2 regions of the Georgenia soli genome follow, and region 2 is predicted to be linked to the other one. Evidence: riboswitches for the same ligand, from Rfam matches in the RefSeq annotation. Region 2 holds a riboswitch; the other holds the start of a gene.
The links. Region 2 has a riboswitch for S-adenosylmethionine ahead of ATJ97_RS10455 (hypothetical protein). Riboswitches for the same ligand answer to the same signal wherever they lie in the genome.
Positions count from the first base shown of each region.

Region 1: it holds a riboswitch for S-adenosylmethionine, as region 2 does, so the genes downstream of both, ATJ97_RS16835 (LLM class oxidoreductase) here and ATJ97_RS10455 (hypothetical protein) in region 2, are expected to answer to the same signal.

Region 1 is NZ_PDJI01000004.1:3,441,793-3,447,485, forward strand. It holds gene ATJ97_RS16820 (putative FMN-dependent luciferase-like monooxygenase) at 1-320, shown strand, start outside; gene ATJ97_RS16825 (CMD domain protein) at 329-1,018, shown strand; gene ATJ97_RS16830 (alkylhydroperoxidase domain protein) at 1,018-1,665, shown strand; SAM riboswitch class IV at 1,868-1,985, shown strand; gene ATJ97_RS16835 (LLM class oxidoreductase) at 2,277-3,350, shown strand; one part of gene ATJ97_RS16840 (IS3 family transposase) at 3,742-4,015, shown strand; one part of gene ATJ97_RS16840 (IS3 family transposase) at 4,015-5,021, shown strand; gene ATJ97_RS16845 (DUF222 domain-containing protein) at 5,046-5,426, opposite strand.
Region 2 is NZ_PDJI01000004.1:2,028,110-2,033,802, forward strand. It holds gene ATJ97_RS10440 (four-helix bundle copper-binding protein) at 7-408, opposite strand; gene ATJ97_RS10445 (hypothetical protein) at 641-1,741, shown strand; gene ATJ97_RS10450 (hypothetical protein) at 1,738-2,202, opposite strand; SAM riboswitch class IV at 2,350-2,463, shown strand; gene ATJ97_RS10455 (hypothetical protein) at 2,479-2,940, shown strand; gene ATJ97_RS10460 (ASCH domain-containing protein) at 3,094-3,549, shown strand; gene metE (5-methyltetrahydropteroyltriglutamate--homocysteine S-methyltransferase) at 3,740-5,693, opposite strand, start outside.

The DNA.
Region 1 (5,693 bases), 1.4 Mb from region 2:
GGACGCCCGACGAGGTCGTGGAGCTGCTGCGGCAGGACACGGCGCTCGCCCGCGCCACGGACGTCAGCTTCCAGGTGCACTCGATCGACCCGCCCCACGAGGACGTCCTGCGCTCCGTCGAGCTGATCGCCACGGAGGTCGCCCCCGCCCTGGGCTGGGCCACCAGGGGCCCGTCCGCCGAGATTGACCCGTCCGCGGGTGCTGCTCCGCACGCCGCTGCCGCCCCGCTCGCCACCACTGCGTCGCACAGCGATGCCTCCCCGTTCCCCGGTTCGGCAGCACGCGCCGACGCCGCCCCGCTCGTCAGCACTGCTCTGTGAGGAGAGAGATGACCCCATTGACCACCCCGGCCGGCCCGGCCACCGACGTGAGAACCGATCCGGGCTCGCCGGGTTACGGCGGGATCGTAGAACCGGCCGACGTCGTCGACCACCTCCTCGGTGTCCGTCCCGGTGACCGGCTGGACCAGATCCGCGCGGCGCGGCCGGAGGCACGTGCGAACGCGCAGAAGGCCTACGAGGCGCTGTTCCACCCGGTCGACGACTCCCAGATCTCGGTCGCGGAACGGCTCGCCGTCGCCACGTTCGTCGTCGGGCTGCACGGTTCCGAGGACCTGCGGGACTACTACGCGACGCGGCTCGCCGCCGTCGGCGGGGGAAGCGGCTACGTCGTCGTCGGGGCGGTCGACGAGGAGGTCGCTCGTGCCCGGGGCAACGGGCCCTACGGGATCTACCGCGAGCCCGGGCTCGCGCCGGAGAGCCGGCCGGGGCCGTCGTTCGAGGCGGCCGCGGAGGCGGTGCTCGGCGGTCGCCTCTCGGCCGCGCTCGAGCACGCCCAGCTGCTGGTGCTCCGCCCGCGGGAGGCGACGCCCGAGGCCCTCGACCGCCTGCTGACGAAGGGCTGGTCCACCACGGGGATCGTCACGCTCTCCCAGCTCGTGGCGTTCCTCGCGTTCCAGGTACGGGTGGTGCACGGGCTGCGCCAGCTCGCCGCCGCCGGGTCGGAAGGAGCTCGCTGATGTCCACCGAGAAGACGATCGCCACCGAGACGGTCAGCGCCGCGGAGCAGGTCACCACCTACCCAGACCTGGAGCGGCCCGAGAAGTTCACGCAGGAGAACCTCGGCTGGGTTCCCTGGCTGGAGCCTCTGGCGGTGGAGAAGTTCACGGAGCGGCACTGGGACGGTGTGGTCGACCGTCGCCGCGCGGAAAGCCCCTACTTCGCGCTGCTGGCCCGCGACCCCGAGGTGCTGGGCGCGCGCACCCGCACGGACAACGACATCTTCTACAACACCAAGGGCGGCTTGCCCCGTGCGGAGCGCGAGCTGGCGGCCGCCGCTACGAGTCGGCTCAACGGCTGTGTCTTCTGCGCGTCGGTCCACGCGCGGTTCGCCAGCCACCACTCCCGCCGACCCGACGACGTCCAGCAGCTGCTCGACGAGGGCGTCGGGGCGGACCTCGGCCCACGTTGGAACGCCGTCGTCGCGGCCTCCGTGGCGCTGACCCGCACCCCGGTCGGCTTCGGTGAGCAGGAGGTCAGAGATCTTCGGGAGCAGGGGCTCGACGATCTCGAGATCGCCGACCTCGTTCACGGGGCGGCGTTCTTCAACTGGGCGAACCGACTGATGCTCTCGCTCGGAGAGCCGGAGAACCCGGCGAAGAGCTGAGCGCGGTCGCCGGGCCGGGCACCTTTCGGGTGCCCGGCCCTTCGGCGTGGTCCCCAGGAGCACGGCCCGAACGCGCGGTCCGAACGCGCGGTCCCAGGGGCAGCGGGCCGCCCGGGGTGCCCCTCACGGCGGCGTCATCGCATCCCGTGGCGACACGCCGTTCGTTGACACCTGAAGTATCGCTGGCCTAACGTCACCTCCAGGTCTCGAGCACCAGTGCGCACGTAAGTGCGCTAAGTCCCGGCTTGCTGGTCGGCAACCCCCCACGTGCGGGGGGTGCCCCGGGGTGACGACCTGGCCCGTGAGGGCAACGACACGCACCTCCAGGTGCATGAGCACGAAGGAACCGGAACGACATGAACGCGCACACGAGCCCTAGGCAGAACGTCTTCTCTGCTGGCCGCTCCATGTGCATGTGCATGTGCTGTCGTTCGCGAATGTCCGCCTGAACGACGTTCCTCCGCGATGCCCCGGCGCTGAACTGCGCGCCGACGCATCACCCCTGACCTGAGCCCACACCCGGGCGAGTGAGACGCCTGTGGCGTGGACCGGCTCGGTCAGCCTCCTTCCTGCCTGCGCGCGACCGCGCGACGACACCTTGGACGTGCACCATGACTGTCTCTCTGCTGCCCACCCGTACCTCCAACACTCCGCGCGCCACCATCGGCCTGGACCTCACCGGCCTTGGAGTCTCGACGTCCGCGACGGGACTCTCCGCCGACCTGCCGGTCGAGAAGTGCGACCTCGCCAAGCTGGCGTCCTACACCCGCGCCGCGCACCACAGCGGCGTCGATTTCGTCTCTCTCGGCGAGCAGTTCCGGCTGCGCTCCGACCGGGCGGTCCGCCGCGACGACTGGCTCGACCCCGTCGTCGCCGCGCGGCGCATCAGCCCGCACGCCGGGTCAGCCGGCCTGATTCCCAGCGTTCCCGCCGGGCGCGCCGACCTCGGCGTTGTGGCCGGTGAGCTGGCGCAGGTGTCCCGAGAGCACGGCACGTGGACAGGCCTCCAGCTCGCCGGCGGCGGTGAGAACCTCGCGCGGTCGCTGCCAGGGGTGTCCCGTTCGATCGCCGGGGCGCGTACGCGCTCGCCGCGCCCGAGCGTGGTGCTGCAGGTCTCGGGCGAGCAGGATGTCGCGCTGGCCGGCGCGCACGCGGACATCGTGCGCATCCGCGAGGAGGACCTCGGCTGGGCGCGCGAGCTGCGCTACGCGGTCCGTGCGGCGGCCCGCGCCGCCGGCCGGGAGGACGACGTGCGCGTCCTCGTCGACCTGCACGCCGTCGTCTCGCAGGACCGGGCCAGCGCCGAGGAGCGGGCCGGGCTGATCGCCGACATCGACGGGGACCAGGCGTCCTGGGCGGGAGCGCTCCGCGCCTACGGCACCGTCACCGACGTCGCAGACGTGGTCGAGACCTGGGTGAGTGCGGGCGCGGCAGACGGGTTCGTCGTGCTGCCGGGGTCGGTTCCCGCCGACGTGGCCGCGCTGCTGAAGGGTGTCGTGCCGGAGCTTCGCGCCCGTGGCCTCGTCGAGGAGCACACGGTCGCCTCCCGCCCGACCCCGCGTCGTCCCGACGACGTCAGGCGCGCCGCCGGTGGGCACGGCACGCGGAACGGTTCTGTCCGCACTACTGCCGCCTCTCGCGTTCACGGCCCGGCGAGTCGACTGGCCGCTGTGCCGGTGGCCTGAACCGGGCGCTCCGTCGGAGCCGGCGCTGCTGGCTGCCCTGCTTGCTTCGGTAGGCAGGGCTCGTGCTGCGGGGCCGGTGAGAAGGGCGAGGCGTCACCGGCGAGCGAGGGCCGCAGACCGTGGGTCTGCGGCCCTCGCTGGTGCGGCGATGCTCTTCCGGTGCGTGCGTGTCCGGCGCGTTGTCGTTGTGCCGGGTCAGGCGGCGCGGATGGTGGTGATGGTGGTGCCGTCGGGGCGGGTGAAGATCCACTGGTCGCCGACGCGTTGGATGGTGATGTTGCGTTGGTGGACGTAGTCGTGGTGGTGCCAGCACAGCAGGATGCCGAGGTGGGCGGCGGTGAAGCGTTCGGGTTTGTGTGCCGCATCGTTTCTTGCGAGGAAGGATGCAGGTATGCCGAAGCAGTACGACGCCGCGGCGAAGGAGCGCGCGGTGCGGATGGTCAGGGAGCAGGTCCCGGAGTACGGGTCGATCACCAAGGCGTGCGAGGCGGTCGCGGCGCGTCTGGGGATGTCCCGGGAGACGTTGCGGGGGTGGGTGCGTCAGGGCGATGTCGACGCCGGCGCCCGGGACGGGATGACGACCCAGGAACGCGAGGAGATCAAGGCGCTCAAGGCGCGGGTGCGGCGCCTGGAGGAGGACAACGCGATCCTGAGGTCCGCGGCGACTTTCTTCGCGGGGGAGCTCGACCCCCGAAACCGATGATCATGGAGTTCATCCGCTCCCAGCACGCCCAGGGCCGCTCGGTCGAGTCGGTCTGCCGGGTCCTGTCTGACCAGGGCCTGCAGGTCGCCGCGCGGACCTACCGGGCCTGGCGGGCCCGGACCTCCCTGGCGCCGCGGGAGCTGGCGATGGCGTACCTGGTCAACGCCATCCACTCCCTGGCGTTCGTCCTGGACCCCACCACGGGCCGGTACCGGCTGCTGCCCGAAGGCCTGTACGGGCGGCGGAAGATGACCGCCCTGCTCCGGCGGGGCGGCCTGGAGGTCTCCTACGGGCGCGTCGACGCCGCGATGCGGGCCCTGGGCCACCACGGGATCAGCCGGGCCCGGCGCCACCGCACCACCGTGCCGGGCAAGGACGGCAAACGGGCCGGGGACCTGCTCAACCGGGACTTCACCGCGCCGGCGCCGAACCTGGTGTGGGTCACCGACTTCACCTACGTGCGGACTTGGGAGGGGTTCGTCTACGTCGCCTTCATCGTCGACGTCTTCGCCCAGCGGATCCTGGCCTGGCACGCCCAGCGCACCAAGGTCACCGACCTGGTGATGGTCCCGCTGCGCATGGCGATCTGGCAGCGCGACCGCGAGGAGCGGCCCGTCTCGCGCGGGCAGCTGATCCACCACTCCGACGCGGGCAGCCAGTACACCTCGATCCGGCTGACCGAGCACCTGGCCGTGGAGGACATCGCGCCCTCGATCGGCACGGTCGGCGACGCCTACGACAACGCCCTGATGGAGTCGATCATCGGCCTGTACAAGACCGAGTGCATCGCCACCACGGTCTTCCACGACGGGGCGTACAAGACCCTCGGCGACGTCGAGTTCGCCACCGCCGGGTGGGTCGCCTGGTACAACAACACCCGGTTGCACTCCAGCATCGGGATGGTCCCGCCCGTCGAGCACGAGCAGGCCCACTACGCTGCCCTCGAGCCCGAGGCCCAGCCAGTATGAGAGCGGCACGAAAACCCGAACGCTTCACCCGGCGGCCAGGGCGTCGGCGGTGGCGGGGAGGTGGTCGCGCAGGCGGCGGGCCTCGCGGACGTTCTTGTGGGCGGTGGTGTGGTGGCGGCCGGTGCGGGCGCGGTACCAGGCGGGGAAGGACCGTGCGCCGGTGGTGGCCCACATGCCGTCGGTCTCGGTGGCGGTGAGGATGCGGGCGGTGACCGCCTGCAGGCGGCGGTGGAGGGCCTCGGCGGCGTCGACCGCGGCGAGCAGCTCGGCGGAGGGCAGGGCGGCGAGGTCGAGGCCGGTGAGGAGGTCGAGCTGGTCGGCCGCCGCGGTCAGGGCCGCGGAGACCGGCCCGGCCGGCACGGCGGGGCCGGCGGGCGCGCCGGGGGCGGGCGGTGTCGTGGTCATCTCGCCCTCCCTCTGCGTCGTGGGTGCGTGTCGGCCGCGGGGCCCGTACGTCCGTCCGTCAGAGCCGGTCTGCCTCGTCGGACCCGGTTTCGAACGTGCCCCTAGGTTATCGAACGGGCGTTCGAGAGGGCAAGGGAAGTGGCGTCATTCCGCCAAATCTGTGGACGGCGTGGCATCTCACGGCCCTGTGGAGAACGCCGGTCGAGCGGGCATCGCTGACGGGACCGGGCATCGCGTGACCGTGCCGATGTCGGTCGGACATCGTGT
Region 2 (5,693 bases):
CAGCCGTCAGGCGATGGTGGCGAGCAGCTGCGTGCAGGCCTCCTCGCACTCCCGGCACGCCTCGGCGCACACCCGGCAGTGCTCGTGCATCTCGGCGTGCGACTCGCACTCGTCCCCGCAGGTGCGGCACGCCACGACGCACGCCTGCAGCTGGGCTCGGACCACGGTGACGTCGGCCCCGGTCTGACGGGTCAGGACGCGCAGCGTCGTCGCGCAGATGTCGGCGCAGTCCAGGTCGGTGCGGATGCACCCGCGCAGCTCGGCCACCATGTCCTCGGCCAGGCAGGCGTCGGCACAGGCCGTGCAGGTCTGGGCGCAGGCGGCGAGCGCGTCGATCGCCCGGCTCAGGAGCTTCGCGTCCATGGTCGGCTCCGACGGGTGCGCGGCCAGCATCTCGGTAGTCCTCATAGGGTTCCCCTTCTCCGTCTCGTGCGCTCGGTGGGCGCCCGGCGGGCGCCCACCCTGACCCCCTCGACGGTAGGCACCCACCCCGAGGGGCGCACCCGCAGTACCCACGGCCGCGTCGAGCGCCGATAATCAGGATCACCAGCCACCGGCGAGGCCCGACCACTCGCTCCGTCCGGCGACGGAGTGGGGACGGCGTGGGACGGCGGGCGCGGGAGGACCTCGGAAGCGGCCGGTGACGCTGACCAGAGATGGCGGTGCCGACATGCGCTACCGGGAACCACCTTCCGGCGCCGGTGAGGCCGTGGCCGACGCCCTGCACGGCGCACGGACCTCGGACGTCGCCGCCGGCCGGACCACCCGCCCGCCGGCGGCTCCCCCGACAGAGCGGATCCTCGCCGCGCTGCCCGGGTCCCGCCCCCTGCTGATCGTCGTCTGGGGTCTGGTGCCGTGGCTCAACCTCGCCGCGGTGGCTCTCCTGGCCCCGTCGTGGCCCGGCGGGATCCCGTGGGGAGAGGTGCTCAACAGAACGGCGACGTCCTTCGCCGTCGTCCTCTCGCTCTGGGGCGTCTCCCGCATCACCGAGGAGCTCCGGCGGCTGCAGGTGAGGCTGACGGACTCGGTCGAGGAGGCGCGGCCGGACGTGGAGCACCTCTTCCGCGGCCTCGACAGCGTGACCGCCCCGCTCGTCCTCCTGGCGGCGACCGGCGTCGTGCTGCCGCTGGACGAGATGGTCCGCGCCGAGCCCGGGGCGGCCCTGATCCAGGGCGTCACGTGGGTGGTGATCGGCATCCCGCTCTGCACGGCGTTCTGGGTGTACGTGGCGCTCCAGCTCGGCCTGATCCGCCTCGGACGCGGGCACGTGACGCTGCGGGACTACGACGGCGACCGCACCCTCGGGCTCCAGCCGGTGGGCCGCCTCGCGTTCACGGGGTTCTGGCTGATCCTGGGCAGCGTCGGCCCGGTGGTGCTGACCGGTCTGTCCGACCTTCCCGTGACGCTCGTCGGCGCGGGCGTGCTGGTGGCCGCCGTGGCGCTGTTCTTCCTCTCCCTGAGCGACCTTCATCGGCAGATGGTGGCCGTCAAGGAACGCGAGCGCGCGCAGGCGACGGAGCTCTACCGGCAGGCGTACCGGGACCTACGGGGAGCTCCGACCCTCGACGTCCTCCAGCAGCACGCCGGCCTCCTCGGTGCCGCCGAGAGCCTGGAGCGACGGGCCGAGCGCATCCAGGAGTGGCCGTTCGACGAGGGCACCTTCGCCCGGGTGGTGACGATCGCCTCCAGCGCCGGGGCCACGATCCTCGCGCGCCTGCTTCTCGCGCCCACGGGACTCTAGACGGCGGCCCGCTCCGCCGTCGGGACGACGACGGCGAGCCGCCGCGTCAGGGCGACGGCGAGCTGGGACGTCGCGACGGTCTGGGCCACGATGACCGCGGGGAAGGCGAGCAGCACCACCAGAGTCAGGGCCAGCGCGCCCGGCCCCGCCGACATGAAGCCGGTCCGGTCCTCCTGCAGCGGGATGTTGACGCTCTGGAACACCAGGAGCGCAGCGCCCAGCACGAGCAGCACCGTGCCCGCGCGGCGCCGACCGAGCGCCGTGACGATCGCGCCCGGCAGCATGACCATCGCGAAGATCAGGAGCACGCCCAGCGTGCCGGTGGTGGAGAAGCGGGGGGCGTCCCCGCTGAGCACCACGAGCAGCCGCATGAGCACGCGGGCCACACCGCCCGCCAGAACCCCGAGGACGACGGCGGCCAGCGCACCGGCCGCGACCCGGGAGCCGATCTGTCGGAGCATTCCGCCGTCCGTTCCGTCACGCCGGTCCTCGTCGACCGCACGGTCCAGGAGCGTAGCCAGCGCCCGCCCCTGCGGTCAGCCACCAGAAATGGGGAGGTCGGCGGGCTGCGGGTCCCGATGTCGGCGCGGGTCGGTAGGGTGCGTGGTGGTCAAGAGGACCAGCGCCACGCCCTCCGGCGTGCTGGTCCGGCAACCGCGCGACGCGCACGGTGCCCCCGGAGGAAGACCCGCCCGCGCCGCCCGGCGCGAGAAGAGCGCTGACCCAGGAGAGCTTCCATGAGCCCCACCCCGTCCTTCCCCGGCCACGACGGCGGAGCCGCGGCCGTCCCGGACCGCGAGTGCACGCGCCCCGGGCCGTGCCGGTCCTACCGCGCCGGGCACCTCATCCACTTCATCCACGCCGGGTTCATCCGGCGGACGCCCTGGGGCTGGCGCGACGGCGTCGTCCGGGCGTCGGGCGAGGACAACGTCGCCGTCGTCGACTACCTCGACGGCTCCGGCACGGCCGAGATCTGGCAGCACCACGACCTCTCGGTCGTCGCGCCGCCCGGCTCCCCGGTTCGGCTGCACGAGCGCTACTACGCGCTGGAGTCCGGGGACGCGATCCTCAACGTGCTGCTCCTGCGCGGCGTCGGGCCCGTGCCGGAGCCCGAGACGCCGGAGCTGTGGGCGGGCGAGGGCGACCCGATCTTCGTCGACCTCGCGACCGGCCGGGGGGTGCGGGCACCCCGCCGCTGAGCGGGCGACCGTGGGACGATCCCCGGCATGACGAATCAGGACGTGCGGCCGGCTGACGCCGCCCGGGACGTGCCCACGCCGGACGGCGCCGACCGCACGACGCCCGGGCGGCGCACCCCGCCGTCCCCGCTCGACACGGTGGCCGCGGAACGCATGTGGACCGCGTACGCGGCCGCCCACCCGGAGGCGGTGGCGGCCGCGCCGCAGCACACCGTGGACCGGTTCGGCGACTCCGCCGAGCTGTCCGACGAGCTGCTCGGTCTCGTGCTCCACGGCCCGAAGCGCGCCACCGCCGACCTCGTGTCCGAGTTCCTCGCGCGCGGCGAGAGGCTGCCCCAGGTCGGCTCCCACTGGGTGGCGTGCGACGGCGCCGGAGTGCCGCGCGCCGTGCTGCGCAGCACCGAGCTGCGGCTGGGGACCATCGCCGACGCCGACGAGGCGTTCGCCCGGGACGAGGGCGAGGACGACCGCACCCTGGAGTCGTGGCTGCGCGAGCACCGCCGCTACTGGGAACGCACGTGCGCCGCGCGGGGCGCGCGCTTCACCGACGAGGACGAGATCGTCTTCGAGCGCTTCCGCGTGGTGTGGCCGCCGGAGCTCGCCGACTGAGCCGGTGCTGCCGCCCGGGCCCGGCACCCGGTGGAGAACGTGACCACTCGACGAGAACGAGAACTTGACCGCTCAAGGAGAAGTTGACATCTCACGGAGAGCTTGACCATTCGCGGAGAAGTTGACGTCTCACGGAGAACTTGACCGCTCGCGGAGAAGTTGACGTCTCGCGGGGAGGGGAGCGGGAAGGTCAGGAGAGGGAGTCACGGACGGTTCTTGCCGCCTCGACGAGGTTGGCGAGCGCCGCCGTCGTCTCCTCGTAGCGGCGGGTCTTCAGCCCGCAGTCCGGGTTGACCCACAGCTGCCCGGCGGGCACCGCGTCCAGCGCGGCGGTGAGCAGCCCGGCGATCTCCTCGGTGCTGGGCACGCGCGGGGAGTGGATGTCGTACACGCCAGGGCCGATGCCCCGTCGGAACCCGGCGGCCCGCAGCTGGGGCAGGATCTCCATCCGCGAGCGCGCCGCCTCGATGCTCGTGACGTCGGCGTCCATCTGGTCGATCGCGTCGAGGATCTCGCCGAACTCCGAGTAGCACAGGTGCGTGTGGATCTGGGTCGCCGGCTCCGCCGCCGAGGTCGCCAGCCGGAACGCCCGCACGGCCCACGCCAGGTAGCCGTCGCGGTCGGCGCGCCGCAGCGGCAGCTTCTCGCGCAGCGCCGGCTCGTCCACCTGCACGATGCGGATGCCGGCCGCCTGCAGGTCGGCGATCTCGTCCCGCAGCGCGAGCGCCAGCTGCTGGGCCACCTCGCCGACGGGCAGGTCGTCGCGGACGAAGGACCACGCCAGCATCGTGACCGGTCCGGTGAGCATGCCCTTCACGGGCCGGTCGGTCAGCGACGCGGCGTAGGAGATCCAGGGCAGCGTCATCGGCCTGCGCCGGACGACGTCGCCCCACAGGATCGCCGGCCTCGTGCACCGCGAGCCGTAGGACTGCACCCAGCCGCGCTCGGTGACGACGAACCCGTCGAGCTGCTCGGCGAAGTACTGCACCATGTCGTTGCGCTCCGGCTCGCCGTGGACGAGCACGTCCAGCCCCAGCTCCTCCTGCATCCGGACCACCCGGGCGATCTCGCCGCGCACCGTGTCCTCGTAGGCGGCGCGGTCCAGCTCCCCGCGCCGCAGCGCCGCCCGAGCCCGGCGCAGCTCCGGCGTCTGCGGGAAGGAGCCGATCGTCGTCGTCGCGAGCACCGGCAGGTCGAGGATCTCCCCCTGGGCGGCCACCCGTTCCTCGTACGGCGCCCGCGCCAGATCCTCCCTCGCGCTCGCCGCGACCTGCTCCCGCACGTCGTCCCGGACGACGCCGGAGTGGGCCAGGCGGGAGCGTCTCGCCTCCGCGGCCTCCTCCAGCTCCTCCTCGACCGCCTCGCGCCCCTCCGCCAGCCCCCGCGCGAGCAGCACGACCTCCTCGACCTTCTGGTCGGCGAAGGCCAGCCAGGAGCGCAGCTCAGGAGCCAGGTGCCGCTCGTTCCCGGCGTCGAGCGGCACGTGGAGCAGCGAGCACGATGTGGACACGCCGACCCGGGCGCCCTCGCCGATGCCGTCGCTGAGCGCGGTGAGCAGGTCGAGCGCCCGTTCGAGGTCGGTGCGCCACACGTTGCGCCCGTCGACCACGCCGGCGACGACGACCTTGCCCGCGAGCGCGGCGAGCGTCCCGGCGTCCGGGAGCGGCCCGCGGACGAGGTCGAGCGCGACCGCCTCGACGTGGCTCGCGGCGAGGCGCGGCAGGGCGTCGCCCGGATCGCCGTAGGGGGTGGTGAGGAACAGCGCGGGCCGGGCCGGCCGGGCGAGGCGCTCCGCCAGCTCCTCGAGCACCCGGTCGAACGCGGCCAGCACGCGTCCGCGCGGGACGTCCCAGGTGTCGGCCACGAGCGCCGGCTCGTCGATCTGCACCCACGGCGCACCGAGGTGGGAGAGCTCGCCGAGCAGCTCCGCGTAGGCGGGAAGCACGTCGTCGAGCCGGTCGAGCGGGTGGAACCCCTCGGGGGCGCCGGCGACCGGCTTGGCCAGCAGGAGGAAGGACAGCGGACCGAGGACGACGGGCCGCAGGGTGGCGCCGTCGGCGGCGGCCTCGAGAAACTCGCGCACCACCCGGTCGTCGGCGAGCCGGAGCGGGGTGTCCGGCCCGACCTCGGGCACGAGGTAGTGG